One region of the Pseudoalteromonas sp. SR41-4 genome, then DNA from elsewhere that is predicted to be linked to it. Evidence: predicted binding sites of a transcription regulator. Region 1 holds the regulator's gene; each other region holds the start of a gene.
What was found. The regulator sigma-54, encoded in region 1, starts transcription at its own class of promoters, with help from an activator protein. The targets are predictions, from matches to a motif close to GTTGGCACGNNNNTNGNNT.
Positions count from the first base shown of each region.

Region 2: H5180_RS03320 (PA2169 family four-helix-bundle protein) is a predicted target of sigma-54. The motif match lies at 5,484-5,502, and genes of this name have one in related genera.
Region 3: H5180_RS00625 (diacylglycerol kinase family protein) is a predicted target of sigma-54. The motif match lies at 4,504-4,522, and genes of this name have one in related genera.

Region 1 covers NZ_JACJEI010000039.1:9,350-19,782, forward strand. Annotated here, with positions in the region: gene mlaE (lipid asymmetry maintenance ABC transporter permease subunit MlaE) at 1-214, opposite strand, end outside; gene mlaF (phospholipid ABC transporter ATP-binding protein MlaF) at 214-1,029, opposite strand; gene H5180_RS20965 (calcium/sodium antiporter) at 1,285-2,256, shown strand; gene H5180_RS20970 (KpsF/GutQ family sugar-phosphate isomerase) at 2,282-3,253, shown strand; gene kdsC (3-deoxy-manno-octulosonate-8-phosphatase KdsC) at 3,253-3,804, shown strand; gene lptC (LPS export ABC transporter periplasmic protein LptC) at 3,801-4,355, shown strand; gene lptA (lipopolysaccharide transport periplasmic protein LptA) at 4,345-4,878, shown strand; gene lptB (LPS export ABC transporter ATP-binding protein) at 4,875-5,600, shown strand; gene H5180_RS20995 (RNA polymerase factor sigma-54) at 5,667-7,163, shown strand; gene hpf (ribosome hibernation promoting factor) at 7,192-7,479, shown strand; gene ptsN (PTS IIA-like nitrogen regulatory protein PtsN) at 7,484-7,936, shown strand; gene rapZ (RNase adapter RapZ) at 8,125-8,967, shown strand; gene H5180_RS21015 (HPr family phosphocarrier protein) at 8,996-9,268, shown strand; gene mgtE (magnesium transporter) at 9,393-10,433, shown strand, end outside.
Region 2 covers NZ_JACJEI010000003.1:58,853-69,285, reverse strand. Annotated here, with positions in the region: gene yejK (nucleoid-associated protein YejK) at 1-298, opposite strand, end outside; gene H5180_RS03345 (DUF1414 domain-containing protein) at 361-573, shown strand; gene H5180_RS03340 (DUF3413 domain-containing protein) at 579-2,075, shown strand; gene H5180_RS03335 (DUF4124 domain-containing protein) at 2,152-2,628, shown strand; gene aceK (bifunctional isocitrate dehydrogenase kinase/phosphatase) at 2,711-4,429, shown strand; gene H5180_RS03325 (LysR family transcriptional regulator) at 4,445-5,383, shown strand; gene H5180_RS03320 (PA2169 family four-helix-bundle protein) at 5,551-5,994, shown strand; gene H5180_RS03315 (biopolymer transporter ExbD) at 6,210-6,605, shown strand; gene H5180_RS03310 (TonB-dependent receptor plug domain-containing protein) at 6,662-9,661, opposite strand; gene H5180_RS03305 (FecR family protein) at 9,703-10,433, opposite strand, start outside.
Region 3 covers NZ_JACJEI010000001.1:167,333-177,765, reverse strand. Annotated here, with positions in the region: gene H5180_RS00645 (DUF4331 domain-containing protein) at 1-1,521, opposite strand, end outside; gene H5180_RS00640 (anti-sigma factor domain-containing protein) at 1,699-2,385, opposite strand; gene H5180_RS00635 (sigma-70 family RNA polymerase sigma factor) at 2,382-2,921, opposite strand; gene H5180_RS00630 (branched-chain amino acid aminotransferase) at 3,284-4,285, shown strand; gene H5180_RS00625 (diacylglycerol kinase family protein) at 4,560-6,185, shown strand; gene H5180_RS00620 (VF530 family DNA-binding protein) at 6,228-6,494, opposite strand; gene H5180_RS00615 (DUF1496 domain-containing protein) at 6,560-6,862, opposite strand; gene H5180_RS00610 (TIGR02647 family protein) at 7,044-7,277, shown strand; gene maiA (maleylacetoacetate isomerase) at 7,284-7,913, opposite strand; gene hmgA (homogentisate 1,2-dioxygenase) at 7,921-9,222, opposite strand; gene H5180_RS00595 (MarR family winged helix-turn-helix transcriptional regulator) at 9,352-9,783, shown strand; gene H5180_RS00590 (carboxypeptidase regulatory-like domain-containing protein) at 9,847-10,433, opposite strand, start outside.

The DNA.
Region 1 (10,433 bases):
GCAACGCCAACACCATACCAATGAATAAGCCCGACACCATGATAATCAATAGTGACTGCGAGCCGACCATATATAATTGCCGTATTAAAAGCGGCGTGCCTTTTCTAAAATTAGGCAAACTCCACAACGCACCTATCAACATCTGAGTAGAGCGACCAAGTGCAGCAAACCGTCCTAACGTTTTATGACCTAGCATTTGCAAAAAATCAAACATCAGCGGCGCCCTCCCAGTAATTCTTCTTGATAAGGTTGAGCAGGAAAATGAAACGGCACTGGGCCATCAGATAATCCTTTTAAGAACTGCTGAACTAGGGCCGATTCATGATTACGCATTTCATCCGGTGTACCGCTACCAATAACGCCTTGATCGGCAATAATGATAACGTGATCGGCAATACTCATTACTTCTGTTACATCGTGAGTTACGATTAATGATGATAACCCAAGCACTTGATTAAGCGACTTAATCAACTTAACCAACACACCCATGGAGATAGGGTCTTGGCCTGCAAATGGCTCATCATACATAATTAATTCAGGATCAAGCGCGATTGAACGCGCTAATGCAGCACGACGTGCCATACCACCTGACAGCTCAGAAGGCATTAGATCTTGTGCGCCACGCAAGCCAACAGCTTGTAATTTCATTAGCACCACAAGGCGAATTAAATCTTCACTTAGACGAGTGTGTTCACGCAGCGGAAAAGCGATATTGTCAAATACTGACATATCGGTAAATAATGCGCCGCTTTGGAACAACATACTCATTTTGGTTCGCGCCGCATAAAGCTCTTTGCGCGACATGGCAGGAATGTTATTACCTTCGAATAAAATAGTGCCGCTATCTGGTTTTAATTGGCCACCAATTAAACGCAACATGGTGGTTTTACCAATTCCGCTTGGCCCCATAATTGCCGTAATTTTTCCTTTCGGGACACTAAAGCTCATATTTTTATATATACAGCGATTGCCCCTAGAAAAGCTTACATCCTTGATTTCTACTATTGGTTGCGACAAGTCGCTCTCCATTACTATTTTCACTAGTTCACCTATTTTAAGCGTTTTTACAGCAAGATGGAAAAAACAAATCGTAAAATTTTGTAATATTCTATGTAATAGCGCTGCAAACCTTACAGCAGTAGGCTTAACCGTCGCTTAAATAATTATTCTCAGTCCAAATCAGTCCATAATCTAACAAGCTTCGCAGATTCTTTTATTTATACTTTCAGGTTGGCTTTTGTTACTATTTGCAGTCATCTCATTTTGAATAATTGGCGTAACGTAATGGTGACTTCTTTTGTCATTTTAATTCTCGGATTTGCAGCTCTCGTTTGGAGTGCAGATCGCTTTGTATATGGTGCTGCGGCACTGGCAAAAAATTTCGGTGTTCCTACTCTTATTGTTGGTTTAACAGTTGTTGCTATGGGCTCGTCAGCCCCTGAAATGATGGTCTCAGCATCAGCTGCGCTTGCAGGTAAAACTGACACTGCCGTGGGTAATGCCGTTGGCTCAAATATCACTAATATTCTACTTGTTTTAGGTATTACCGCGCTATTGCGCCCACTATCAGTATCATCAATGACATTAAAACGCGAAATGCCGCTTGTGCTGCTAGTGTCAATCGCCGCCTGGTATATATTTTCGGATAACTACTTTTCATTTGCTGAGGGCGTTGCATTAATCATAGGCTTTGTGGTCTTTATTGCGGGCTTAGTTATTATTTCTATTCGCGCTAAAAACCAAGCTGATGACCCATTTGTAAGTGAAGCCTGTGAAGACGTACCAGATAACGTGCCCACCAAATCGGCTTTATTTTGGTTAATTATTGGTATGATATTACTGCCTGTCAGCTCACATTTTTTAGTTGGCTCAGCAGTTGATATAGCCAAATACTTTGGCCTAAGTGATTTAGTAATAGGGTTAACCATTATTGCTATTGGCACCAGTCTGCCTGAGCTGGCAGCCTGTATTGCTGGGGTATTAAAAAACGAAGATGATTTAGCACTGGGTAATATTGTTGGCTCAAATATCTTTAACATTTTAGCTGTGTTGCCACTGGCTGGGATTATCAACCCTTCAATTATTGACCCTTCAGCTGCAAACCGTGATGCCTTAATTATGATTGGTGCCACCATAGCCCTTATAGCTATGTCCTTGAGCTTTAAAGGTACAAGGCGCATTAATAGAGTTGAAGGTGGCCTGTTATTGGTCGCATTTTTAGCATATCAGAGTTATATTTTTAGCCAAGTTGCTTAATGCTACCCACAAAATGGATAACACAATGACGCAGTTAAATTTTATTGAACAAGGTAAGCGGGTGCTAGAAATAGAGCGCCAAGCACTGCTTGATATAACCCAATATCTAGACGAAAACTTTAATCAAGCTTGCCAATTGATGTATCAATGTCACGGAAGGATCATAGTAGTCGGTATGGGGAAATCTGGGCATATTGGTAATAAAATTGCTGCAACACTGGCAAGCACTGGCACGCCTGCGTTTTTTGTCCATCCGGGTGAGGCAAGTCATGGTGATTTAGGGATGATCACTCGTGATGACGTGGTTATGCTTATTTCTAACTCAGGCGAAACCAGCGAAGTACTGAATATTATTCCGGTTATTAAACGTATTGGCGCAAAAATGATCGCCATGACAGGTAACCCTGAATCATCAATGGCAAATTGGGCTGATGCTCATGTATGCATCAAAGTAAGTCAAGAGGCCTGCCCATTAGGACTCGCCCCGACTGCGAGCACGACTGCAACGCTTGCGATGGGTGATGCAATAGCCGTTGCTCTGTTAGAAACCCGAGGCTTTACTGCCGATGACTTTGCGCTATCGCATCCAGGGGGAAGCTTAGGCAAACGTTTACTATTGTGTTTAAAAGATATTATGCACAGTGGCCCAGCAACGCCTATGATCAATGACAAGCAATGTATCAAAGATGCATTAATCGAAATGTCGGCCAAGGGCTTAGGTATGACGGCCATTGTTGACGACACAGGGCAACTTGCAGGGCTTTTTACTGACGGTGATTTACGCCGAATTTTAGAGCAACGAATGGATATTCACAGTACTTTGATCAGCACTGTCATGACCCGCTCTTGCACTACAGCAACTGCAGATATGCTTGCCGCCGAGGCACTCAATATTATGGAGAATAAGCGTATCAATGGCTTAATTGTAGTTGATGATAAACACCACCCTATTGGTGCTCTTAATATGCAAGATTTGCTCAAAGCAGGAGTTTTATAATGCAGTTTGCTGACTTATATCAGCCACTTTCAGATGATGCGAGCGAGCGAGCACAAAAAATCAAACTCCTGATCTGTGATATCGACGGGGTGTTTTCAGATGGCCGCATTTATCTTGGCAATCAAGGTGAAGAACTCAAAGCGTTTAATACTAAAGATGGTTTTGGTATCAAAGCACTGATCAATAGCGGTTTTGAAGTTGCCGTGATCACCGGTCGTCATTCACAGATAGTTCAGCAACGGATGACTAGCCTGACAGTACCGCATATTTACCAAGGTCAAGAAAACAAGTTGCAAGCTTATCAACAGCTCAAAGATAAATTGCAGTTAAGCGATGAACAAATCGCTTACATAGGCGATGACGGGCCTGACTTGCCGGTAATGGAATTAGTTGGTTTTGCGGTGGCAGTAAATGATGCTCACCCCTTGATCAAGCGAGTTTCACATTATACAACCATGCTCCCTGGTGGTTTTGGAGCGGTGCGTGAACTCACTGATTTATTAATGCTCGAAAATGGTAAATCATTAACTAGCGAAGGCACAAGCTCATGAATAGTGCGCGTTTAATATTATGCGTATTATTTGTCGGCTGTATGGTATGGCTGTGGTATCCGTATTTTTATCAAAGCACTGCCATAAAACAAAACCAAGAAGATATAATAGCAAAACCTGATTATACTGCGGTGGCATTAAAACAAACCGCGTTTGATGAACAAGGTAAAATTAGCCACAAAGTAACAGCTGCAAAAATGGAACTTTACCAACAGTTAGGGTTTACTTACTTTGAACAACCTATTTTTACACTCTATAATCAACAGCAAACGTGGCAAATTAATGCCGATGAAGCCACCCTATATGAAAATCATCAATTAATTTTAGAAGGTAATGTGGTTGCTAAAAACCTGACCAATAATGCCATGATTGAACATATAAACGCAGATAATATTCAGGTTGATATTGAACTACAAACCATGAGTTCAGAACAACCAGTTGAATTAATCGGACCAAATTTAAAGATCACTGGGCGCGGCCTCCATGCCGACTTAAAAGCCGAAGTGGTAGAACTAATTAACCATACGCGAACCATATATTATGACCAATAAATTTGCTCACTTGCTTGTGATACCAAGCTTATTCATTGCCTTTGCAAGCTTTGCTGAAAATACGGCACCACCTGCGGATCAAGTCTCTATCAGTGCTGAAAAGCAGCTTGCCCAACTGAAAGATAATATCGGTATTTTTGAAAAAAATGTTGAAATCATTCATGGTAACCGCCGTATCAAAGCGGATCGACTTGAAGTCCATAAGCGCGAAGATTTAGGCAATAACAAACAATTGCTTGTTGCAACTGGTAACCCTGCTTACTTTGAAGAAAAACAAACTGATGGCACAATAATGAGCGCCAGTGCTGATGAAGTCCGTTACGATGTCGCCAAGCGCTATTTAACGTTAATTGGTAATGCACAAGTCACTCAAGCAGGTCAAAAAATTAATGCCAAAAGCATTACCTATGATATGGACCAACAGCTGATCAGTGCTGAAAAAGGCGCAAGCTCAAACGATCGCGTACACACTATTTTGGTACCTGTTGACAGTAAAAAAGACAAACCTAAAGGGCAGCCATGAGTATATTAAAAGCTGAATTTTTAGCAAAAAGCTATAAAGGTCGCCAAGTTGTAAAAAGCGTGGGTTTAGAAGTTAGCGCAGGCAGCATTGTTGGCTTACTGGGTCCTAATGGCGCAGGTAAAACCACCACTTTTTATATGATTGTGGGTTTAGTACCTAGCGACAAAGGTAAAATAAGTATTGATGATAATGACATCACTTTACTGCCAATGCACAGTCGCGCACGGTTAGGGATTGGCTACTTACCACAAGAATCATCCATCTTTCGTAAGTTAACTGTTTATCAAAACCTGATGGCTATTTTAGAAACTCGTAAAGAGCTGAATAAACAAGCCAGAGAAGAAGCACTAGACAGCTTACTTGATGAGTTTAGCATTCAACATATTCGCGACAGCCAAGGTATGGCATTATCTGGTGGTGAACGTCGTCGAGTTGAAATTGCACGCGCTTTAGCCGCAAATCCAAAATTTATCTTACTTGATGAGCCTTTTGCTGGCGTTGATCCTATTTCAGTGTTAGATATAAAGAAGATTATTGAACACCTTAAAAACCGTGGTATTGGCGTACTTATTACCGACCACAATGTACGAGAAACCCTTGATGTTTGTGAAAAAGCCTACATAGTTTCTCATGGGGAGTTAATTGCATCAGGTACCCCTGAGCATGTACTTGCCGACCAAACAGTCCGCGATGTTTACCTGGGCGAGCAATTTAGGCTATAAAGCCACGCTCGGCTAAGTATCTGCTAGACTTAACGATGATAACAATAAAAGGATTGTTAGAGATACATGAGGCAATCACTCCAGCTGCGCATGGGCCAGCAACTTACAATGACACCACAGCTGCAACAAGCAATTCGCTTATTGCAACTCAGTACATTGGATCTCCAGCAAGAAATTCAAGAAGCACTCGACAGCAATCCATTGTTAGAGCTAGAAGAGCATGAATATTCAGACGACACGGCTGGTAAAAACGAACAAAAACAAGACAACGATGACTTAACTGTTAGTGCATCAGCAGACGACAAGCCCAGCGAATATGAACAAGAAAGTAGCGAAGCATTAAGCAAAGAGACTTTAAGTGACGAAATGGCTATGGACGTCACCTGGGACGAATACATGAGTGCTGCGCCAAATACGTCATCCGGCCCAATGCCTGAAGATGAGTCAATTTATCAAGGTGCTTCAACTGAAACCCTGCACGAATATCTGATGTGGCAATTACAGCTCACACCTTTTAGTCCAACCGATGAAGCTATTGCCATTGCGATTGTTGAAGCTGTTGACGATTCAGGTATTTTAACCTTGAGCTGCGAAGACATCGCAGAGAGCTTAAATCAAGGTAATAACGAAGAAGAAATCGAACTAGACGAAGTGCAAGCAGTGTTAAAACGCATTCAGTTATTTGACCCTGTTGGTATTGCTGCGCGCAGCCTACAAGAATGTTTATGTATTCAATTAAATCAATTTGATCCTGCAACTCCTTGGATTAGCGAGACTAAAATGATTTTAACTGATCATATCGATTTATTAGCTAGTCGTGACTATCGCACTTTGATGAAAAAGACTAAGCTTAAAGAAGATGAGCTGAAAGAAGTAATGACATTGATCCACAGCCTTAACCCAAAGCCTGCGGATACTATAGTACGCGAAGAGTCAGAGTATGTTATACCTGATGTTTCGGTGAAAAAAATTAAAGGTCGCTGGGTGGTTGAACTTAATCCAGACAGCATGCCAAAAATTAGAGTGAACAGCCAATATGCGGCAATGTCACGCTCAGTAAAATCAAGCACTGACAGCCAATTTATACGTTCGCATTTGCAAGAAGCTAAATGGTTTATTAAAAGCCTAGAAAGTCGTAACGAGACGTTACTCAAAGTAACTAACTGCATTGTAAAACAACAGCAGGGATTCTTTGAGCATGGCCCTGAAGCAATGCGACCTATGGTACTAAACGACGTTGCTGAAATGGTTGAGATGCACGAATCAACAATCTCTCGCGTAACGACACAAAAGTACATGCATACCCCCCGTGGTATTTTTGAGTTAAAGTATTTTTTCTCAAGTCATGTAAGCACTGAGAACGGCGGCGAATGCTCTTCGACAGCTATTCGAGCATTGATCAGAAAATTGATCAGTGCAGAAAACTCAGCGAAACCATTGAGTGATAGTAAGATTGCAGATATATTGGCAGAGCAAGGTATCAAAGTAGCTAGACGGACTATTGCAAAATACCGCGAGTCGCTGGCTATTCCACCGTCAAATCAACGTAAAAGTTTGATTTAAGGCGTAAAATCACAAGAGGAAAATGCTTATGCAACTAAATTTAACTGGTCGTCACGTAGAAATTACTGATTCATTAAGAGACTATGTAAACAATAAGTTTGCCAAGCTTGAAAGGCATTTTGATCATATCAATAATGTCCATGTTATTCTTGATGTAGAAAAACTAAGCCAAAAAGCAGAGGCCACATTACATGTCAGTGGCGCTGAATTATTTGCCTCGACTGAGCACCAAGACATGTATGCAGCTATTGACGGACTAATCGATAAACTTGATCGTCAAGTAATTAAACACAAAGAGAAGCACGCTCGACACTAACACTATGAAATTAAGCTCACTTATTTGTCAGGACTGCAGTAAAGCTGCGGTCCTTTTTAATAGCAAAAAACGGATCATTGAATTTATAAGCCAATTGGCTCATGAACAACTCCCTCAGCTATCACAACAAGAAATCCTCAACGCACTACTATCGAGAGAAAAACTAGGTAGTACCGGTATTGGTCGTGGTATTGCTATCCCTCATGGCCGTATGAGTGGTGTTGAAAACCCGCTAGCAATAATTTTAGTGAGTGAATCACCGGTTGATTTTGATGCGATTGATAATCGCCCAGTTGATATATTTGTAGCCCTCATCGTACCAGATGGTGACAGCCAACTTCATTTGAAGACGTTAGCCACAATTGCTGATAAACTCAATAACAAAGATTTTTGTAAACAACTACGTAGCGCAAAAACAGACCAAGATTTGTATCATGTAATTGCAGCTCAATCGTAGTCATACCAATTGTATTGTATTGAATTAGAGAGTAATTATTGCAACAGGAAAATAGCTCTAGAACAAGGTGGAAATTATGAGATATAGTTGTTCTATATAAATAATTTTAAACAAAGTTAGTGGGTTATTTAACAAGCAAGAATGAGCATGTTTTTAATAAAATTGGTATTAAATGAAGGAGAATTTACATGGAGTTAATCATCATCAGTGGGCGTTCTGGCTCAGGTAAATCTGTTGCTTTACGTGTAGTAGAAGATCTTGGCTATTATTGTGTAGATAATATTCCAGTTAACTTATTACCGTCATTAGTACGCAGTGTCTCTGATAATTACGACAAAATAGCCGTCAGTATCGATGTTCGTAATTTACCGAAAGAGCAGGAAGAATTTAACGACATTCTTGAATACTTGCCTGGTTTTGCAAATCCGACGCTATTTTATTTAGACAGTGATGATCAAACCCTGATCAAACGCTTTTCTGAAACCCGCCGCTTACACCCATTATCTTTGGACTCTTTGCCACTGGATTTAGCCATCAAGCAAGAAAAAGTGTTGCTTGATGTATTAACTACTCGTGCTGATTTCATGCTTGATACCACAGATCTCAGTGTCCACCAGCTTGCTGAGTCAATCCGTGAAAAGATTTTAGGGAAAAAAGATAAAAAACTAATCATCACCTTTGAATCATTTGGTTTTAAGCATGGTATTCCAAAAGAAGCCGATTATGTATTTGATGCACGTTTTTTACCTAATCCACACTGGGAGCCTGAGTTAAAACCGCTCACAGGCCTGGATCAACCAGTAAAAGATTATTTAGCCAGTCACAGTATCGTGCAAAAATTCACTTGGCAGATCCAAACCTTTGTACAAACTTGGTTACCGCACTTAGAACGTAATAACCGCAGTTACTTAACAATTGCTATTGGTTGCACCGGTGGTCAACATCGCTCAGTTTATCTAGCGCAAACTATAGGTGAAAGCTTCTCGATGAGCCACAGTAATGTGAAAATTCGCCATCGTGAACAAGAATAACAACTCACGTTTACAGTAAGGAATGTTGATGCGCTTAGAAGATACATTTTTAATAAAAAACAAACTCGGTTTACATGCTCGCGCAGCCAGCGTATTAGCGCAATTAGCTGTGCAGTTTGATGCCAGCATCACACTTCATCAAGATGACAAACAAGCCGCAGGCGACAGCGTACTGGGCTTAATGCTATTAGAAAGTAGCCAAGGCAAAGAAGTTAAAGTTGTATGTGAGGGCCCGGACGCTGAACCTGCTCTTGCAGCAATTGGTGAGTTGATCGCACAACGCTTTAACGAACAAGAATAGCTCGTAGTCAGTACCACTAAATTGCGTTAAACTGAATAAAGTCGTTAATTAAACAGACCAAGCGCGTTAATTATCGACAACAGTTACCCTACCTATCAAGTGTATTAATTTTTTAAGGACGCCAATGCCAGAAGCTTTTGAACAAGATTACCCACTACAACAACTAAAACAAGTGACCAAGTCACTTAACAGTGGTCAATTTGTTCAAGTAAGGCGTATGTTGGCAAAAACAGCTCCGTGTGACACCGCATTATTACTCGAGTCATCCCCGCATAAGATTCGTACCTTATTATGGCAACTGGTTGATCCAGATGTACAAGGTGACGTACTTGAAGAACTATCAGAAGATGTTCGTTTAGGGATCATTGCCCAAATGGAGCCGAAGCACATCGCTGCGGCAACTGAGGACATGAGTCACGATGATCTAGGGGAAGTACTACGTAGCCTACCTGATACCGTCTACAAAGACGTTGTTAGTGCCATGGACAGCCAAGATCGAGAACGTGCAACTCAAGCACTCTCTTATCAAGAGCGCTCTGCTGGCGCGCTGATGAACACCGATACAGTGACCATCCGCCCTGATGTCACTATCGACGTAGTACTGCGCTACTTACGTTTACGTGGTGAGCTACCAGAAGGTACCGATGATCTTTATGTTGTTGATAAACATAACTGCTTTATAGGTGCCATGTCGTTAACGACCTTGTTGACTAACTCGCCAGATAAAATCATTCGCGACTTAATGGATGAAGATTGTGAATCTATCCTCATTTCGATGGATGAAACCGATGTAGCACAACTGTTTGAACGTCATAACTGGATATCAGCCCCAGTGGTTGATGATAATGACCACCTACTTGGCCGTATCACCATCGATGATATCGTTGACGTTATCCGTGAAGACGCCGAGCATAGCTTATTAAGCCTAGCTGGTCTTGATGATGAAGAAGATACCTTTGCTCCGGTGTTAAAAAGTTCGAAAAAGCGCTCAATTTGGCTTGGCGTTAACTTGTTAACCGCGCTACTTGCTGCGATTGTGGCAAGCTTCTTTGAAAACACTTTAGCAATTTTACCTATTCTAGCAGTACTCAACGGTATAGTGCCATCCATGGGTGGTGTTGCGGGCAGCCAAACATTAACACTCGTAATACGTGGTATTGCAGTG
Region 2 (10,433 bases), on a different contig from region 1:
TAAACGCGTACTTATCAAGTTCCTCTTTAAGTACAGCTGAAGCTTGCTCTGTCATGTGCCAAAAGCCAAGCTCGCTGTTGCGGTAACTTTGCATGGCTGATGCAACTACAGAGTTTTTATCACCACTAAAAGCACAGTACCCTTTACCTGGTTTGCCGTTGTATGCGTGATGAAGTTGCTCGATGAATACAGCGACTTTATCATTCACTGCCATTTCGTCATTGCGCAAATGAATTTGCGTATCGTCGTCTTTTTTGTCTACATAATGAACGACTAACTTTTTAACATCTATTGCCATCTTTGTTTTTCACGCCTCTGGTGTTAAAATGTGAGAATATAACTCTTTTATTGAACCAACTGATGCCAATCTTATCAAAATATTCTAATGATGAAGTAGAACAAATCGTCGATCAGCTCATTGATGTGTTAACTAAGCACAATGCGCCGGTTGATTTAAGTCTTATGTGTTTAGGAAATTCTATCACGCATATCTTAAAAGAGCATGTACCAACAGGGAAAAGACAAGCGGTTGCAGACAATTTTGCCAAAGCACTTGCGCAATCGGTTAAATAGACTTTATGAATTTATCGCAGCACAATCAGTTTTCGTCTAAAGCGAGTCAATTATTAAGTTGGGGGCATTTGTTTACTTTTGCCAATATCGGCTTAGTGTTGCTCATAAGTTTAAGTTACTTATTTGCTGACTCTCCACCTACCAGCTTTATGGGTATTCTTTATATGCTAGTGACATGGCTTAGTCACACTAGTTTTATTACCTTTATTGCCTTTGTACTGACGATATTTCCGCTAAGTTTAATATTTCCTTATCCACGTCATATCCGCGGTATGGCTGCAATACTTGCCACTTGTGGTGCATCACTACTGACGCTTGATGCCTATGTGTATTTTAACTTAGGCTACCATTTAAGTAGCTCTGCGTTACCTGAGATTATTACCTTATTGTGGCATCGTTTAACTAGCTCTCCAGCGCTGACAACCCTGCTCGCTGGGGGAATTGTAATGCTTATTTTTGCATTTCAGTTATTAGCAAGTAACTATACATGGCACCATTTAGCTCGCTTAAAACAATATAAATTTGCTCGCTACGCCGGCTCATTGTTATTGGTATGTTTTGCGATGAGCCACAGTATTCATATTTGGGCTGATGCAAATTTGAAGTTTGACATTACTAAGCAAGATAATGTTTTACCCTTGTCCTACCCAACGACAGCAAAAAGTTTATTGGCAAAAAATGATTTACTTGATATTGAAAGTTACGAGCAAGCACATAACGTAAAGGTTAATACACAAAATGTAGATTACACGGCTCCAACACCAATTGCTCGCTGTGAAGACTTTACTGCTGCGACAGTCGATATTTTAGTGTTTAGCTCTGCACCTGCGTTAACTAATTTTGCTAAACAGCACAAAAATTTAAATAAAACAGAGCAGTTTTTACAACCCGTTCACCATCAAGATGTACTATTTAGCTTGATTTACGGTTTACCTGCATACTACAAGCCAGCCTTAATGACAGAGCAAACATTGCCGGTGTGGCAAAGTAATCGTCGTAGTATTAGTGTCAGTGGCTTTGATGATTTTAACTATATCAATAATACAACAGCGGGTGATGCAGCAATTCGTATCATTAAAGCCGATGAAAACACTGCGCTTCGAGAGGGAGTCAATCAAGTATTTGCATTTAGTTTAGCCGATGTTGATCACGGTATTGTGAGTGCTTCATCTTTATACAGCACGGATAGAAAAGTAACCCGCACTGAAGGCTTGATCCAGCCAAGCGATTTAATTGCCACAAGCGTTGGCCAATATTTAAATTGTGCTGATATCGCAAAGCAAAGCATGCTAGGCGTTAATCTGTATAACAAAAAAGGCGATATGGGCGTTAATTATTCGCAAGGCGTATTTATTGCCTATAAGAAAGACCGTATTACATTAATTGATTCTGATGGTAATTATAAAAATATCTCTGCTGCTCAAGGCTTTTCAATAGAGCAAGGTTTAGATATTCCGTTTTTAGCACAAAGCATTAAAAAGCTAAAAACCTTTACCGAATAACTGCCACTGGCAATTTACCCAAGTTAGGTTATAGTTTTTGTATATGATTATGCCCTAACTAGGGAAGGCTAGCGTAATGAAACTGTGTACTCTTTTCGTTATTTTTATTAGTTTGCTATTTGTTGCTGATCAGGCGGCTTCCGCAGATCAATATTACAAGTGCGTAACCGACAGAGGTACTACTTTTAGCCAATTTCCCTGTGGCGGGCAGGCAACGCAACATAAAATAGCAGTGTCGCCCAACGTCACTCCGGCCAATGTAAATCATGTCAAAGCGCTTAATTCTCTTGAGCGTGAACAAATTATTCGTAATCTCAACGCTGAGATACGCAGCGTTAAATATAAACTCGCCATTTTGAGTCGTGACCGTGATCGCGCTGAATACGAGCAACTGCAACGGCTTAATCGTTTAATGAGTGATGATGATAAAAAAAAGCTTAGTAAAGAGATAAAAAAGCAGCTAAAAGTGATCAATAAAACGTTTGCCAAAAACACCAAAACGACCAACAAACAGCTCTCCGCACTCGAAAAAAAACTGAAACGTTATGAATAAACTATTGGGTTTTACCAATATTTAGCATACTCTTAACATGTGTAGAGCATATACTCTACAGGTCATTTTGGAGTACCCGTTCATGCAACCACAAAACATTGCCGAGCTAATTTTAAATGGCTTTAAAAAGCATTATAAATTATTTCAGCAGATCACCGCACAAGCACCTCTGGCATTTGCAAATAAAAACTGGACAAAAATGCACGACATTAGTCGCTTGCGGATCACTTATTACGATGATCGGGTTAACGAAACCACCCAGCAACTACAAAATCAGCAATTAGCCAATCAACTGGATGAATCACTCTGGCTGCAAACAAAACAAATCTACCAGCACTTTTTAACGTTTCATCCACAAGCAGAATTAGCCGAAACATTTTATAACTCTGTGTTTTGCCGCTTATTTCATCGACGTTATTTTAATAATGATTTTATTTTTGTAAAAGCCACCTTAGCAGATGCCCCTGCGCTTCCTGTAGAAGCAGAATACCGCAGCTACTTTCCTGTTGTAGACGGCTTAAAGCCCACTATCCGTAAAATAATTAATCAATTTGATTTTAAAGCCGATTTTGTTAATTTAGAGCGCGATATACGACTTTTAGTAAAGGCGTTTTATAAACAAGCACCCGACACCCATCACCGTGCGTGGCAAATGCGCTTTGACATATTACAAACGCCGTTTTATCGCAACAAAGCAGCCTATATTGTCGGCCGTGTGGTATCACAAAGTGGTGTGCAGCCATTTATTATTGCGGTGTTACATCATCAAGAGCAAGGTCTGTATCTCGATGCTTTACTGACTAACTCATCGCAAATGCGGGTTATTTTTGGCTTTGCTCGCGCTTATTTTATGGTTGAAACCCACGCTCCTTCCGCATTAGTTCGGTTTTTAAACCAACTAATGCCCAACAAAACCTTAGCAGAGCTTTACAATGCCATTGGCTTTCATAAACAAGGTAAAACCGAGTTCTATCGCGAGTTTTTAACCCATTTACAACGCTCCAGTGATGATTTTGTGATTGCCCCTGGCACACCGGGCATGGTGATGATGGTATTTACCCTACCTTCATTTGATTATGTATTTAAAATAATTAAAGACAAATTTGGTGAAAGTAAACCATTTGGCCGCGATACCGTTCTCAAACGCTACCAATTAGTTAAAAGCCATGATCGGGTTGGTCGTATGGCAGATACCATAGAGTATTCTAACGTCGTATTCCCTGTTGCGCGTTTTAACGCTACATTGCTTGCACAGCTTAAACAAACTATTGGTTCATCAATGATCATCGAAGGCGACTTACTGATCATCAAACATATGTATATTGAGCGACGCATGACGCCACTGAATTTATATTTAGAAAAAGCTAATACTGAAGATGCCGCTGTTGCCATTGCAGAATATGGCCAAGCACTCAAGGAAATGATCGCCGTTAATATTTTCCCAGGCGATATGTTACTTAAAAACTTTGGTGTCAGTAAACACAAACGCATTATTTTTTATGATTATGATGAAGTGCAATATTTAACAGACATGAACTTTAGGGCATTGCCTAAAGCAAAAAGTTATGATGACTACTTAACCAATGAGCAAAGTTACTCTGTGGCACCACAAGATGTATTTCCAGAGCAGTTATGCACTTTTGTAATGCCAAACCCGCAATACAAAGCAGTTTTCAGCCAAACACATCCAGAACTATTAGACGTCGCATTTTGGCAGCAAGCGCAACGAAATATAAAAGCAGGGGTCGTTAGCCACATCTACCCTTATCCAGCAGCGCAGCGTTTTATCCATCAATGGTAGACGAAAGGACACACAATGAATATCAGTAAAATAGATTTAAACTTACTCGTTTATCTCGACACCTTATTACGCGAATGTAATGTTACTCGCGCCGCAAACCAGCTTAGCATTACACAGCCGGCAATGAGTAATGGTTTAAAACGTTTACGTAACCTGTTTAACGATCCGATCTTAGTACGCACCAGTGATGGTATGGTGCCCACTGAACGAGCTATTGAATTGCAGCCGGTGATCCGTGGCATCTTAATGACATTAGAAGAAACGCTTGCACCAAACCGTGAATTTGAGGCCAGCCAAAGCAAACGGGTATTTAGGATTATGGCCAGTGACTATGCTGCCAGCACCTTAGCACCTAAGCTACTGAGTAAATTACACGATGAAGCGCCGGATACCACACTCGATATTCTCACTCCAAGTGATGTTACTTTTCATGATGTAGAAAACGGTAAAGTTGATATGGCAATAAATCGTTTCGAAAACCTACCGCAGTCGTTTCATCACAAACGTATTTGGAAAGATAGCTTTTGTTGTTTAGTAAAAGCTGACAACCCGATCATTGAAAATTTTAGCCTCGATAGTTATTTAAAAGCTCGGCATATTTGGGTAAGTAAAACAGGTTTTGGTGTCGGGGTTGGTATGGATCCTAAAGACGTACAAAAACTTGGCTGGGTTGATGAAGCGCTCGCCCACTTTGGTAAACACCGAAATATTGCCACATTCACCCGTAATTACCACGTTGCAATACATCTAGCGAAAGAGAAGAACCTGATTGCGACACTCCCTTCAAAAGCCGCTAATATTTATTTAGATGATCCCGGTTTGCAAATTCTGGAGCCTCCCTTCCCTATACCACCATTTGAGTTAGATATGATTTGGAGCCCATTACTTCACAGAGATGCCAGTCATATTTGGTTACGCCAAAAAGTAGCCGAAGTTGCAGATGAATTAAAGTAACGCTCTTACAAAAGCCCTGTAAAATTTGCTTACTGGTATTTTCAAGTAAGCAAAAATCAATTTAAAAGTATTAATAATCATGATGTTAAAATAATTTAAAAATGGAATGGCAATTGCTTTAAGTTACTTGAACTTTAATATTCATTTAACTTAAAGAGGTCAATATTATGAATGCCCAGCAAGGAAACGAAGTAAATCATATCACTGACATTATCCAAGTAATGAACAGCGGCATCGACTTTTATGAAAAGGCGCAGGAAAAAGTACAAGATCCAGCCATTGGTGCGCTATTTCAGCGTATGATAGACGCACGTAAAGTCAGCGTTGAAAACCTACAGCCTTACGCTATTAATCAGCAAGGTGAACGAGAAGATGGTTCGTCTTTTGCTGTTGAAGCTCGCCGAGCATATACCGCACTGATCACAAAATTTAGTGCCAACAACGATCAAATTTATGTCAAAGAGCTTGAAGAAGTGGAAGATAAAACACTTGAAGAAATTAAAGCTGCCATGAAAAAACCACAACCGCACGATTGTGAAGCCGCCCTCGCTAAAGTATTACTGACCATGCAAAGCTGTCATACGGAAATGAGCCGTATGCAGAAGCATTAACCACAATGCTTAAATGAAAGCCCAGCCACGCGCTGGGCTTTTTTATGCTCATAATTATAGTTAAATGATTTTTATAACAAAACAATGCAAATAATTAATAAAAATAGCATATTTATTTAACCACAGCATGATTTTAATCGTCTAGGCTTATTAATAGGTACCTACTATCCCGCTGTGGCGCCGCAGCATTTTATCAAAAATAACAAGGTTCCATTATGAGAAATAAACAACATGTAAACCCACAAAACGCTGACGTTGATATGACGCCGATGCTTGATATTGTATTTATACTTTTAATATTTTTTATTGTTACAACTTCATTTGTAAAACCTGTGGCAATAGAGCTGCAACGGCCTGTAGATAAACCCAGTATTGATAAACAAACTAAAAGTGCTCATTTTAGTATTGACCAAAGCAATGCGGTGTATTTTGCGGGGCGATTAATTGACTTAAACCAAGTTGCCACTAACCTTGCGATGTTTGCTGCGAAGTATAATATCGCCACAGTACAAATAGCCGCTGACGAAAACAGTACGCATCAAACTTTAATGACAGTAATGAATAATATCAAAGAGTATGATAACTACCCCATTGCACTCACATCACACTAAAAGCAAAAAAAGGGCCAGACGGCCCTTCAAAACTAAATAACGTAGGAGAAGTTATTTTAGAATCGGTATTCAGCACCTACATAGTAGTAAGCACCGTTAAAACCAAATGGTGCTGAACGGCGTGAGTACTCAAATACACCGGTTGAACTGATAATAGTATTACCAGAAGCATCAACAATTGTGCCTGAGCGAGAATTACCTATGGTATTTTTATCAGGGTAAACGTCAAATAAATTGTTTGCACCAATATTTAGTGACAAGTTATCTGTTACAAAATAGTTTACTTTTACATCGGTAAGAATTTCAGCGCCGTAAGTCTGGCGACCGCCATCTTCAACCGTGTATTCGCCATAACGATTGAGCGATAAGTTTACCGTCCAATCTTCAAGGCGATATAATGCACTTAAGTTTACTCTGTCTTGTGGTTGCCATTCTTCGATGATTGAGGTTTCTTGCGAAGAAAATACATCTTCGACAGGGATCGTTTCCAAACCACTGCCCGCAGGAGTAAATAAATCAACCACATCGGTTTCAGTAAAGTTAGCCGCTAATGTAAAATCTAGGGTACCGCCTAAGCCTTCCGTGTTCCATGTCGCAACAAAATCCACACCTTGCGTTTCGGTATCTGCACCATTTAAGAAAAACTGCCCTGCACCTGCGCCAGAACTAACCAATGCAGCATCTAGCGTTGATGACAACTCTTTACCTAAACGGTTACTGATCACAATACGGTCGTCAATATCAATTGAATAATAATCAACGGTAACATTAATATTATCCGTCACGTTATACACAATACCTAAGCTCATGTTTTGTGACTTTTCTTCTTTAAGTTTTGGAATACCAATACTCTGTGCAAGCGTGCTGTCGTTTCTAAAAGTACCAACTTCTTCTGCAATTAGATCGCCATTAGGACCAACTACAAACTGGGTACTGATATTATTGAAATACAATTGCTGCATTGATGGTGCTCTAAAACCAGTACTCACCGCACCGCGCAGTGAAACGTCATCAGTCACCGACCAGTTACCCGCTAACTTAAAGTTAACCGTATCACCAAAGCCTTTGTAGTTATCGTAACGCAGTGCGCCAGAGATAATTACATCATCAATAATGTAAGTTTCAGCATCAAGGTAAAACGAAATCACATCACGTGATTCATCCACAGAAGATTCCGGCGATGAACCACCAAAACCTTGTGTACCACCTGCTGCATTTTCGCTGCCAATACCACCGCTCATACCATCGTAAATATTAACACCATTATTAGTATCATAATCACGGTAAGCGTATTCACTGCCTTCTAAAATACGATATTCATCGGTGCGAAGCTCGGCACCCATTGCCAGTGAAAAATTATCATAGTCTTGTGTAAAATCAAGATTGATTGTTTGCAGTGATAACTCCATGCCATACGCATACGCTTGGCGAGGAATAGTGGCACGAATATCATCAGCACTTAAACCTTGATCATAACGTAATAAATTAGCGTATGAACCATTGATAGTGTCACTAGTGGTATAATCGATGCTGTTTTCACCATAGGTGTATGACAGGTCAAGACTAGAGCTATTATCAAACTCTTTTTTAAAGCCAAAGTTATACGAGATATCATCAATGGTGGTGTTGATCATTGGCAAAAAGCCCATCGGGATCACCGCATCACCATCTTGTAAAACTGGGTTGCCATCAGCATTGGCATTATGACGGAAGAACGCCGCTGATTCGTTATCTCGGGTTGAATAAGTAATAAAGCCATAGAGCTCACCACCAGCAAGTTCATAACCGGTATTCACCGTTAAAGCAAATTGTTGCGAGTCTGCATCACCAATTCTAAACGTATCACGTGGTGCAGTCAGCTCACGAGGATCGCCCGCTAACAGCGTGCCATCATCAAGCTCTGTGCAACCATAAAACTGGCAAGAGCCATGTAAACCGGCACGATTTGTAGGTGCACGGTCGCGGTAGTTGATAGTGGTATTTAAATAACCATCATCGCCTAAAGCAAAGCCTTTATTAAAATCAACCGTAACGGTTTCGCCATCACCTTCAGAATACTGGCCATAGTTAACCGCGGCTTTACCGCCTTCATCAGCATCTTTAAATACGATGTTGATAACACCCGCAATCGCATCTGAACCATATTGCGCAGCCGCACCATCACGTAATACTTCGATACGTTTAATTGCAGCAGCTGGGATCGCATTCATATCTGTACCTGCGGTACCACGACCTACAGATGTATTAATATGGATAATGCTGGCTTGGTGACGACGTTTACCATTGATAAGTACTAATGTTTGATCTGGCCCTAAGCCACGTAAAGTAGCAGGTCGTAGTGCATCAGTACCGTCACTGATCGATGAACTTGAAAAGTTAAAAGACGGTGCGATAGCTTGTAACATACGGCCGACTTCTGTTTGTCCGGTATTTTCTAGCGCTTCAGCACTTAAAATATCAACAGGTACGGGTAAGTCTTCGACCGAACGCCCTGCTACACGGCTACCAACGATGGCGATTTTTTCAATATTTTCTTGAGCGGCTTGTTCTTGTGCATTAGCAACTTGGCTATTGGTTGCCATTAAAAGTGGTATTACAGCAGCACTGACCCCTGAAAGCTTTCTCATGTTGTTATCATTCCTATTGATTTGTTTGAGTTTTATACTCAGTAAACCATTTTGATCAACAACCGCATCGAGTTCAGTATTTTTCAGCATTGTACTAAGCGCTTCTAACTGAGTGTAATAACCATACACTGATTGAGCTTGGTATTGTTTTGCTAAATCAAACGAAAAAACCACGGTTTGTTCTGTTTGTTTTGCAAACTCTATCAATGCTTGATCTGCTCGCTGCGCTTTTATATCAAATTGTACCATCTGTGGATTTGCAGCCTCAGCCTGAACTTTTAGGCTAAATACTAAAGGTGCTAATACAATTAACCCACAAATTGGATACGTTTGGTTACTGCGCAACTTATACAAACAGTTGAGAAAGAATAATCCGCTATACAATCCTATTTTTTTATTAATTATTTTTTTACTTTTTATATTTACCATTGTAACTTCTGACACTTTAAATCAAAGAGCAAGCATAAAGCTTAGCTGTGATCACCGTGTTTTAGGCTTACGATATGTTCACCTAAACGTTCATGCTCAATGGCTAAATTGATGCGCAGGCTATCAAGTAAACCGATAATATCACCGGCTTTAAACACCCCAGCCACTTTTAAAGAAGCTAATGCAGGATCAGCAAGTTCAAAACGCGTTGCGGTATAGCGACTCACTTCTTGCAGTGCTTCGCTTAACGACTCGCCATTAAAAATTAGCATACCTTGTTGCCATGCCAGATCCCGTTGTACATCATCTTGTGTTAACCGTTTGATTGGCTTGGTAATACTTTCTTTAATTAATGCTTTTTCGCCAGAGATAACAATACTAGCATTAATTTTTTTCACACTGTCTGTATCATTACTAGCACTTTGTAATTGTACAAAATCATCAGCATTTACGGCAACCGAAGGATCCGTGATCATCACTTTACCCTCAGTAACAACCAGCTCAAGATCCGATGCTGCATTACGTTGCACATTAAAAACAGTCCCCAGTGCGGTAAATGACTTATCGCCTGCCATCACCGTAAATGGACGTGCGGCATCTTTAGCAACATTAAAACGTCCTTCGCCTCGACTTAAAATCAATTGTCGGCGGTTTTTTGTATACGCAACTTCTAATAAGCTATTGGTATTTAATTGCACAATCGTACTATCTGGTAGCACAAACGTTGCTTGCTCACCGACTTTAGTACGGTAAATTTTACTGTACTTGGCTT
Region 3 (10,433 bases), on a different contig from region 1:
ACCATCAGTAAATGGTACGTTACCTACACTGGCATCATCAGATGTGCACAGGCCTAAATCAGTATTTGTACCATTTACTGGAATTGGATAGCATAAGCGACCCATTACCACACGTAGCGCAATATCAACTACATCATCACCAGGACGACGGCCATTTGGGAAACCCGCTAAATCATCGCCAGCAACACCGAATGCTGATTGATCTGCTTGTGCTTTTGCAGCGATATTGGTATTTAGACGCAGCATTTCAGCGCCTGTAACAGTGGCCAATTGATTAACGCCTGGGAAACCAGTTAAAAATGCAGTTACTAAGTCATTACGTGGAAAATTCGTTGGTGCAAGGGTCGCTAGATTTGCCCCTAAGGTGGTGTTAACCGCATCTTTGAACAGAATATTTAATAGCTCTGGTAAAGATGGGTGGGTAACATAATCAATAAATTGACCATCGTCTTTAGGCTGTGAACTTGAGAAGGTATCTTTGTCTTTTAAACCAATTACCAGCTCATTAACAAGTGGATTACCTAAACGAGATACTTGAGTAAGCGCACCACCGTTTACCGCATTGTTAGCAAATTTAGCATTTGGGTTTAAAATACGCGCCTGTGGTAAGCTAGCTGTAGTCCATGTGCCAATAGTGCCATTGCCATTACCAACTACACAGCTTTTAGGTACTTCAATAGCAATTGCGGTCACATTTTTATCTGCTAAGTCATCATTATCTGCCGATTGTGTAATGCCTCCAGGGAAGCCCTCGCCATCACCTGCGCCCGGCGCACTGTCGCCTTCTACCGGCACATAGTTCACTAAGTCAAAGGTTTTGCCTAGGTTAACCACGAATGGATCTTTACGTTGGCCAACAAATACTTTTGCCATACCGTCACAGCCCGGGATCGCTACTTGATATACAAATTGCGCTGCGTAGCTTTTATAGCCATCCATTGATGAAAACGTTTTATCGCCAATATAATCAAGTGGCTTGTGGAATTCATTACTGCTGGTCATGGTATTAGTTAGCATGGTTTTGCTACCTGTACGCTGATCACCTGCGATCATCGTCATAGTGTATGATTCGCTAAAGTTAACTGCGGCATTATTGCCAGCTGCAACACCACCAACATTTTTAAGTGGTACAGCAACAGTACGTTGGTTGCCTTCAGGGCCAACGGTTAATGCAACGCCTTGATTGTCATTAGGCAGCATACTTTTGAAGTTAAAGGCGAAACTAATATCTTCAATCGCATCGCCATCGTTATCAATATGGATGCTGTAGGTTGCATCAGGATCCATGGCAAAATAGTTAGGTCCACCATAGCCATCTTGCAGTGGAATATAGTTTGCAATCAGGGTGACATAATCACCACGGCCTTGTTCATAACTGTTAAATGCATAAAAATCTGTTGAATCTAAAGTCGGGAAACGACTGATATTTGGAGCTTCACGGTGACTTGACGCCTCTGATGGGGCGCTTACTAAGGTACTGCATACTACAACTGCTAATATTGACGGAGTTAAAGCTTTCATGACTTTGTCCTTTAGTTTTAATAAATAGTGGTCATAGTTAATAACGCATGGTGGTCGTAATTAGATGCAAAGAAACGTAAATAAAGTTAATAAAATGTCTTTTTATTTGTATTGTTTTGATTTTAAAACAATAAAAAACCAGCTTGCGCTGGTTTTCAACTATCTTTTATTGTTTTACTACAATAAAATTAATTCAGTAGTGTAAAGTACTTCGCTAGGTAAGCCGTTTGGTGAGCCACCTATTGGCTCTATACTAATTGCTAACAGGGCAATATCTTGCGCGTTAAAACGTGCGTCTTTCAATATTGATTTAACGCCATCTTTAGGAAGTAGCCCTAATGATATTGGTATATCTTGCCCTTTTAAAATCATCCACAGCTCATAATCTTTATCCGTCCTTGCCGTAAGCTGCTCGCTGGCTTTTATTGATAAGCCTTGCTCGTTGATATCAATAAACCATAATGGTTTTTCGCTGGCATCTTTAAACAGTGCAATTTGCTGAGTGTTTTGCCCTACAGGCGTTTGTGGCTGCCAAATAATCAAAGCTAATACTACACAGGCTGCGGTAGCAATTAACGACCAAGCTTGCCAAATACCAGTTTTAGGTTGAATAACATTGTTCGATACTACTTGCTGTGGGTCAATACGTTGTGAAATTGCTTCCCAAACATGGCTATCTGGCGGCACAGATTTAATTGAGCTGGCTAAATTATTTAAATGTTGCTCCCACATCCAGGTCGCCTCTCGAACACGATTTGATGAGAGCATCAAACGTTGAAAGCGTTTGCGAGCAGAGCCTTTTAATGTTCCTAACACGTATTCAGCCGCCAACATATCGATGAGTTTTTGATTGTCATAATTCATAACGTTAAGCACCTTTGCAACTGTTGCAGGCCGCGTCTGATCCAGCTTTTTACTGTGCCAAGCGGAGTATCAATATGATCAACTAACTCACTGTGAGTCAAGCCTTTGTAGTAGGCTAAGTGGATCGCCTGTTTTTGCTGTTCATCTAGTTGCTCTATACAATCAACGAGTTTACTTTTATCTTCGTAATCAATAGCTAAAGGTGAGTCAGTTAAATCATCTGAGATTGCTGAGTCGTCATCTAGGGCTTGCTCTTTACGGACTTTATGATAGCGCAAAGAGTCTAAGCTACGATAACGAACAATGCTGATCATCCAGCTGATGACAGTGCCTTTAGTTACTTGATAATCAGATGCATTGTGCCAAATTTTCACAAATGCATCTTGTAGCGCTTCTTCAGCATGTGCACGATTGCTTAACATTTTTAAGCTGATCGCAAACAGCTTTGCACTTGTGGCATTATACAATTTAGCAAATGCCTGTTTATTGCCCTGTGCGGTTGCACTTAGTAGAGGTAATAATTCGTCGGTTTCCATAAAGTTCCTATTTTTATTGTCAGTTGGTAAACGTTTCAGGATGTAAATTGGATGCAAAAAACCAACTAAATGATGGGTGCTTACTATTATTTTCATGCTTTTCCACCAGTTAGCCTAGCAGCAAAATACGTCTTATCAAGTTGAGAAGCTCCGTCGGCTATTTGGTAGCAAGGTTTTACAATCGAAGTTTTGAAGTGATTAATGACTCTTTTAAGTAAAACAATATGGCTGACAAAATTGAAATTTTACCAAATTGCAAAAAAATCCCGTTGCTTACAATAAATGCCTTGTTTTAGTTATGGTTAAACGGTGCATGAATGTCATACAATGGGGTAAAAGTAGACCACATAAGAGAGATTAAAATGGCCGCATTCGGTACCGTATTTATGCCGCAGATGATTCAAGCACGTTTTACTGATAACGCTTGGAGCGAAAGCTCTGTTGTTCCGTCAGATAAAATTGAACTTCATGCTGGTGCACATGTTCTTCACTATTCAAGTACATGTTTTGAGGGGTTAAAAGCATTTCGCCATGAAGACGGCTCAGTTTATATTTTCCGTATGGACGCTAACATTGCCCGCATGAAACAAAGCTCGCATTTATTAAGTTTACCTGAAGTTGATGGAGCCATGCTTGAAAAAATGATCATTGATATTGTTCGCCAATATGCTGATGAAACGCCGTTACCACCTGGCTCTATGTATATTCGTCCAACTCATATCGGTACTGAAGCTGCAATTGGTAAAGCGGCTGTGCCGTCATTAAGTTCATTATTGTATGTGCTATTATCACCTGTTGGTGATTACTTTGCTGGTGGCGCGACTGCGCTGCGAGTATTGTTAGAAGAAGATGGTATGCGCTGTGCCCCACACATGGGTATGATCAAAAGCGGTGGTAACTACGCTAGCGCATTAGCACCCATTACGGCAGCACGCTTGCAACATCAAGCCGACCAAATTCTATTCTGTCCAGGCGGTGATGTACAAGAAACTGGTGCCGCAAACTTTATTTTAATTGATGGTAATGAAATTATTACTAAAGCGCTAGACAGCACCTTTTTACATGGCGTGACGCGCAGCAGTATTTTAACCATCGCTAAAGATTTAGGTATGACAGTATCCGAGCGCAATTTTACAGTCACTGAATTACTTGAGCGTGCTGCAAAACCGGGTACTGAAGCTGCTTTATCTGGCACTGCTGCGGTATTAACCCCAGTGGGTACTTTTATTCATAATGATAAAGAATACAAAGTGGGCAGTGGTGAAGCAGGGCCAACGACAATGCGTTTGCGCCAAGCCCTTAACGATATTCAATGGGGTAAAGCACCAGACACCCATGGCTGGTTAACCAAAATCGACGTGTAAAGTTAAACGATATGTTTTTATAAAAAGCCTAGGTTATTTATAACCTAGGCTTTTTTATGGTCTAAGTTATTTAATAATCTATACTTTCAACTGTGTAAGTTAGCTGCAAAGGTGTGTAAAAATAACGTATGTAAACACAGCAAGTATCACTAAACTAATCAGTTGATATCTTAATGCTATGAAATATATATGAATATTTATTTCTGTGAAATTTTATTAGTGGCGCATAGATTGCATTTCTATTTGGGTATAACTAACGACAAAAGGAGCGTTTATGTGGGCCGCAATAAGTTACTTATTATTGGCAATTGTATTTATCATTATGGGGTGGCAGGTTAGTCCTAGCTATTTTTCGCTGCTATTCTATTGGACGGCTTTATCTTTATTACTGGTAAGCGGTGCCTATTTTTTTAATATTGCAAAAATTTTTCGTAAACGAGAAAACGGTGTTATCCCGTTTTACATTCGTTGGGCTTTCATACCTTTTTTATTGGGGGCACAAGTTTATAACGCGTGGAGCCGAAAGCACGATAAAGTACCGCCATTACAACAAATTAACGAACACTTATTTTTAGCCTGTCGGTTATTCCCTTCAGATATAGATACTTTAAAAGATAACGGTATTACCGCGATTTTAGATGTAACCTGTGAATTTGATGGACTTGAATGGTCATCAACACAAGAAAACATAAACTATTTAAATATCCCTGTGCTTGATCATCGAGTCCCAACACGTTCGCAGCTTAATCAAGCGATTAACTGGATTGCCCATCATATTAAAGATAATCGTCGAGTGGTGGTGCATTGTGCGTTGGGTCGTGGTCGATCGGTGTTTGTGATGGCGGCTTATTTACTCAGTCAAAATAAGGAGGCTGATGTACATCAAGTGCTTGCGCAAATAAAAGAAACACGCGAAACCGCTAATTTAAATAAACACCAACTACGTCAAATAGTTAAACGCCATAGAAAGGGTGAGTTAATAATCAAAAATAAAGCGGTATTAATTGCTAATCCAGTTTCCGGCACTAAGTTATGGCAGCAAAAAGAGCATTTAATTGTTGCGCGTTTATCTGCTTATTATAACTTAAAAGTGATGATCACATCAGTCGAGAAAAATGGGATTGTGTTGGCCAAACAAGCGATAGCTGATAAGCCAGATATGATCATCGCCTGCGGAGGCGATGGCACAGTGGCAGAAGTGGCAAGTGTTTTGGTAAACAGAGACTGTAAATTAGGTATTATCCCATTTGGCACGGCCAATGCTCTAGCACATGTTTTAATGGGAATTAAGTCAAAGTTGATCCCTGTGGAAGTAGCATGTGATTTGATTATTGAAGGGCAAACCAAGCAAATGGATACAGCATATTGCAATGGTGAGTTAATGCTGCTGTTAGCAGGGATTGGCTTTGAACAACACATGATTGAAAAAGCCGATCGGGATACTAAAAACGAGCTTGGTCAGTTCGCATATTTACAGGGCTTCTGGCAAGCTTTAGGCGAACAAAAAGCCCAAGATTTCACAGTACAGCTAGATGATAACGAGCCGCAGCAAATACATACCAATAGTTTAATTGTCGCTAATGCTGCACCTTTTACTACTTTACTAGCGCAAGGTGGGGGACAGCCTGATCACTATGATGGCTTGCTCGATGTTAATTGGCTCACTCCAAACCAAGACGCATCAGCCAATGTATTAAGTATTGCTGAGCTGGTATTTAGCAGTATTACCCAAGCACATTTTGCGATTAATTCACATCATACCAATGCGCGCCGCGTTGCAATATCGGCGACTCAGGAAATAAAATATGTACTTGATGGTGAAGTTAAAAGTGCTGATAAATTGATCATTGAAATTACTCCGCAATCACTGGCGGTGATCTGTGCAGAGCAGGTCGAGTAACTGAACTTGTTGCGCGTTATAAGCTATAACGCGCAATGGCTGTTACTTCTTTTTAATACTAGGCCACACAAAGCCACTGTTTTGCGGTTGTGCATCGACACAGTTATCGAGGTATAACTGCTCGACCTTGGTACGAGCCCAAGGTGTTTTACGTAAAAATTTTAGGCTCGATTTTACACTTGGGTCTGATTTAAAACAGCGAATATCAACATGCTCACCCATCGCTTTCCAGCCAAGTGTTTGCTCGAGTTTTACTACTATTTGTTCGAGTGTAATGCCATGTAACGGGTTGTTTGCTTGCTGATTCATAATTCACTATTGCTTGATAAAAGTCGCTGCTATTGTAACGTAACTGTGCGTTGATACCAATTCTATTAATTAACGCGAATTGTTTTAGGAGCGGTTGGGTAAATAATTTCATTTTGCTCGTTGAGCATTAACCAATTTAACGCGCTATTATTGTGATGAGGTTTTTTTGCTGCACAAATCACCCGCACATTAGCCATTATAATAATCGCACCTTCGCTGTAGCGTTGATCTTCAAACCAACAGAGTTGTTGCTCGCTAACTATATTTTTTGCGTCAAGAAACAAGGCTGGTTTTTGATTATTACTGAAACTATTAGCCGAGTAAATTACACTGATAAAACAGATGCCTATAATCGTTATAATTCGCATATTTAGCCTTTGCATTAAAAAATAACTACACTAAGCTTATACCTAAGTTATCCCAAAATACTAGTTTCAGTTGCAATTAAATGCGTTTAAACCAGCCCACTTAGGGTTTTAGGGTGACTTGGCCATAAAATGTGTTAGGGTAAAATCCACAAAAATAATTTTCTAAAGACAAGGTGAGCACATGCAATTTAAACAAACGATGATTGACGAATTTACACTGTTAGCAAAATTTCCATTAACCAGTAAAATGCAAGGTATTAAGTTACATAGTGATGCTGATGAAAGCTTATTAAGCGCAGCACAACGATTGTTTGATAAAGGTATTATAGATAGCCCAGATGGCGGTTACTTAACCGATCTGGGCTTAGATCTGATAGAGCACGTAACCGTGCTACACAGTGCGTTGGGTAATTAAAAAATATCAGGCTGCATCCGGTTGGTTTTGTGGTGCAGCATCAATAAATGCATCAAGCTTGTTACAACGTTCATAAATGGCTGCTATTTTCGGATACGCAGTCATATCAACGTTAAAACGATAAGCATTAAAGACTTGCGGCACTAAACACACATCAGCAAGGCTAGGTTTATCACCCACACAATATTCATTTGTATGATCAAGTAGCTGTTCAATTTTTTCAAAACCAACCTCTACCCAATGACGATACCAGGTATTTTTGATTGCATCGTCAGCACCAAGTTCACCGCTTAAATATTTCAGTACCCGTAGGTTATCAATAGGATGAATATCGCAGGCAATGGCATAACATAAATTACGGATCTGGGCTTTTTGCCAGGCATCACCAAATAATAGTGGTGTGTCGGGGTGTGTTTCTTCAAGGTATTCTAAAATTGCCATCGATTGTGCGAGTACACCGTCATTGGTTTCCAGCGCAGGTAATAACCCTTGCGGGTTTTTATCTAGGTATTCAGGTGCTTGTTGCTCAGATTTTAGTAAGTTAACAGTTACTAAATCATGCTGAATATTTTTTAAATTAAGCGCAATACGCACGCGATATGCGGCAGATGAACGAAAATATGTATAAAGTTTCATGGTTCAATTATCCTTGTGGGCCACTGTAGTGTTTTTTAATAGTACGCCAGCAGTCAGTGTAGTTAGGTTGGCGCTCTTTGCCTTCTAATGCGTATTTTGTTGGTGAAATAACGTAACGTGATTCAAACATAAACGCGAGGGTATTTTCGTAGCGTTGCGGTTCAAGCTCTGCGTTAGAGGCCTTTTCAAATACATCAGCTTCTGGGCCATGCGGTGACATACAATTATGTAAACTCATGCCTCCTGGTACAAAACCGTGCTCTTTGGCGTCGTACACGCCTTCAATTAAGCCCATAAATTCACTCATAATATTGCGGTGATAATAGGGTGGGCGAAAAGTGTTTTCTGCCACCATCCAGCGTGGAGGAAAAATTGCAAAATCAATATTAGCAACGCCTTCTGTGCCTGATGGGGATGTCAGTACTGTGAAAATAGACGGATCCGGATGATCAAAGCTCACTGTATTCATTACATTAAAACGTGCTAAATCATATTTATAGGGTGCACTATTGCCCGTCCAGGCTACAACATCTAAAGGGGAGTGGCCTATATCACAGCGGAACATATTACCGTTGAACTTAGCAACCAACTCAAACTCACCTTCTTTATCTTCAAAGGCAGCAACAGGGTATTGAAAATCACGGTCGTTAGCGTAGCCGTTGGCTCCCACTGGGCCGCGCTCAGCTAACACATAAGCATGACCATAATTTTCACAGATATAACCACGAGCAGTATCACAGAGCAAAATGACTTGGAATTTAATGCCACGCGGGATCACTGCGATTTCACCCGCTTTAATCGTTAAATTACCACATTCTGTTTTCAGCAGTAACTGACCTTGCTGCGGCACAAATAACATTTCGCCGTCGGCATTATAAAAATAACGATCAGTCATTGATTTATTCGCTACATAAACATGGATGCCAATTCCTGTTTGGCCATTGGCGCTGCCGTTTGCAGCCATAGTGATCAAACCATCAATGAAATCGGTTGGCGTGGTTGGAATATCAATTGGATCCCAACGAAGCATAGTAGGTGGAGTCGGGACTTCGGTAATTGGGGCGGTGCGAATTAAACCGTTATCAATTGCGCTGTAATCACCTTGGACAACCGATGGGCGAATACGGTACATCCAAGTGCGGCGGTTATCAGCACGCGGCGCGGTAAATGCGGTGGTACTAAATTGTTCAGCGTATAAATCGTATTTTACTTTTTGCGGGCTAAACTGCCCAATAGGCAATGCGCCAGGCAGAGCTTCGGTTTCAAACTCATTGCCAAATCCTGTCATATATTTTAATTCGCTGGTCATCACTCGACTCCTTTATGTTTTACTGTAAGATACTCTCAAGTGAGACTAAATTCAAACATCGTGCTTTTTGTCACTGTACATATTTATGGACACTTAAACATGATTGTAAATTAAGAGGACATAGCCGTTATGGCACTCGATTTAGAGACATTTTTACCTTATCGTCTGGCTAACTTAGCCAGTAAAATGAGTGAACAGTTTGCACCCGTGTATCAACAGCAAAGTGATTTAAGCATTCCTCAGTGGCGTATTTTGTTTAATTTAGCCCAGTTTGGACAAAGCAACGCGAAAGCATTGTGCGAGCAAGCAGCAATGGATAAATCCACGGTATCGCGGGCAATTAAGGCATTGATAGATAAACACTATGTAGTGAGTTTAATCGATCCAGCAGATAAACGCGCCAGCTTGTTAGCGTTGAGTGAGCAAGGGTTGGGCTTGTATCAGCAATTAGCCCCAGCTGCTTTAGCGTGGGAGAAGAATCTGTTGGATGTTTTAACTCAAGCCGAGTATCAAACCTTGCTTAGTTGTTTAGATAAGTTAACTAGTAAATTAGATGAATAAAACAAAAAGCCCATCAAAAGATGGGCTTTAAAATTAATTTAATTTGTAAGTTACTTTAGCAAATTAGAATGTGTATTTAACACCTACACGCATTTCCCAAAGTGACGGCTTAGTTTCTACACTTGCACCTGCTGGATCATTAAAGCTGGTGTAAACGTATTGACCATTAACAATTTCAGTCGTTACAGCGTTTTGTAATGCGCTGCCGCTTTTCAGCACGCCCCAATCGTCATTTAGCATGTTACCGATGTTTTTGATAACAAAGTATGCTGAGCCTTTTTGATCATCAGTAAAGCCCATAAATTCTTGCTCAACTTTGAAATCGAACGTAACCCACCAATCACCATCAATGCTGTTACGGTTATTGATTTTACCGCGAGTTAGGCCTTCGCTTTCAACCCACTCATTAAAGGCTGCTTGATCAAAATCTGCACCATAAACAACTTGGCTGTCGTCAAGTGTTGGTACATACAATAATTGACGAGCAGCATCGTTGTATCCCATACCACCTGATCTTGAGTCAAATCCATATGAGTAAGGTGTTGTTTGTTGTGCTTGACCAAATAGGTTGAACTTAGTCTCGTAACCATCAAATAACTCATGGCTATACGCTAAACTCATCGTAAAACGGTGCGGAATTTCATAGTTAG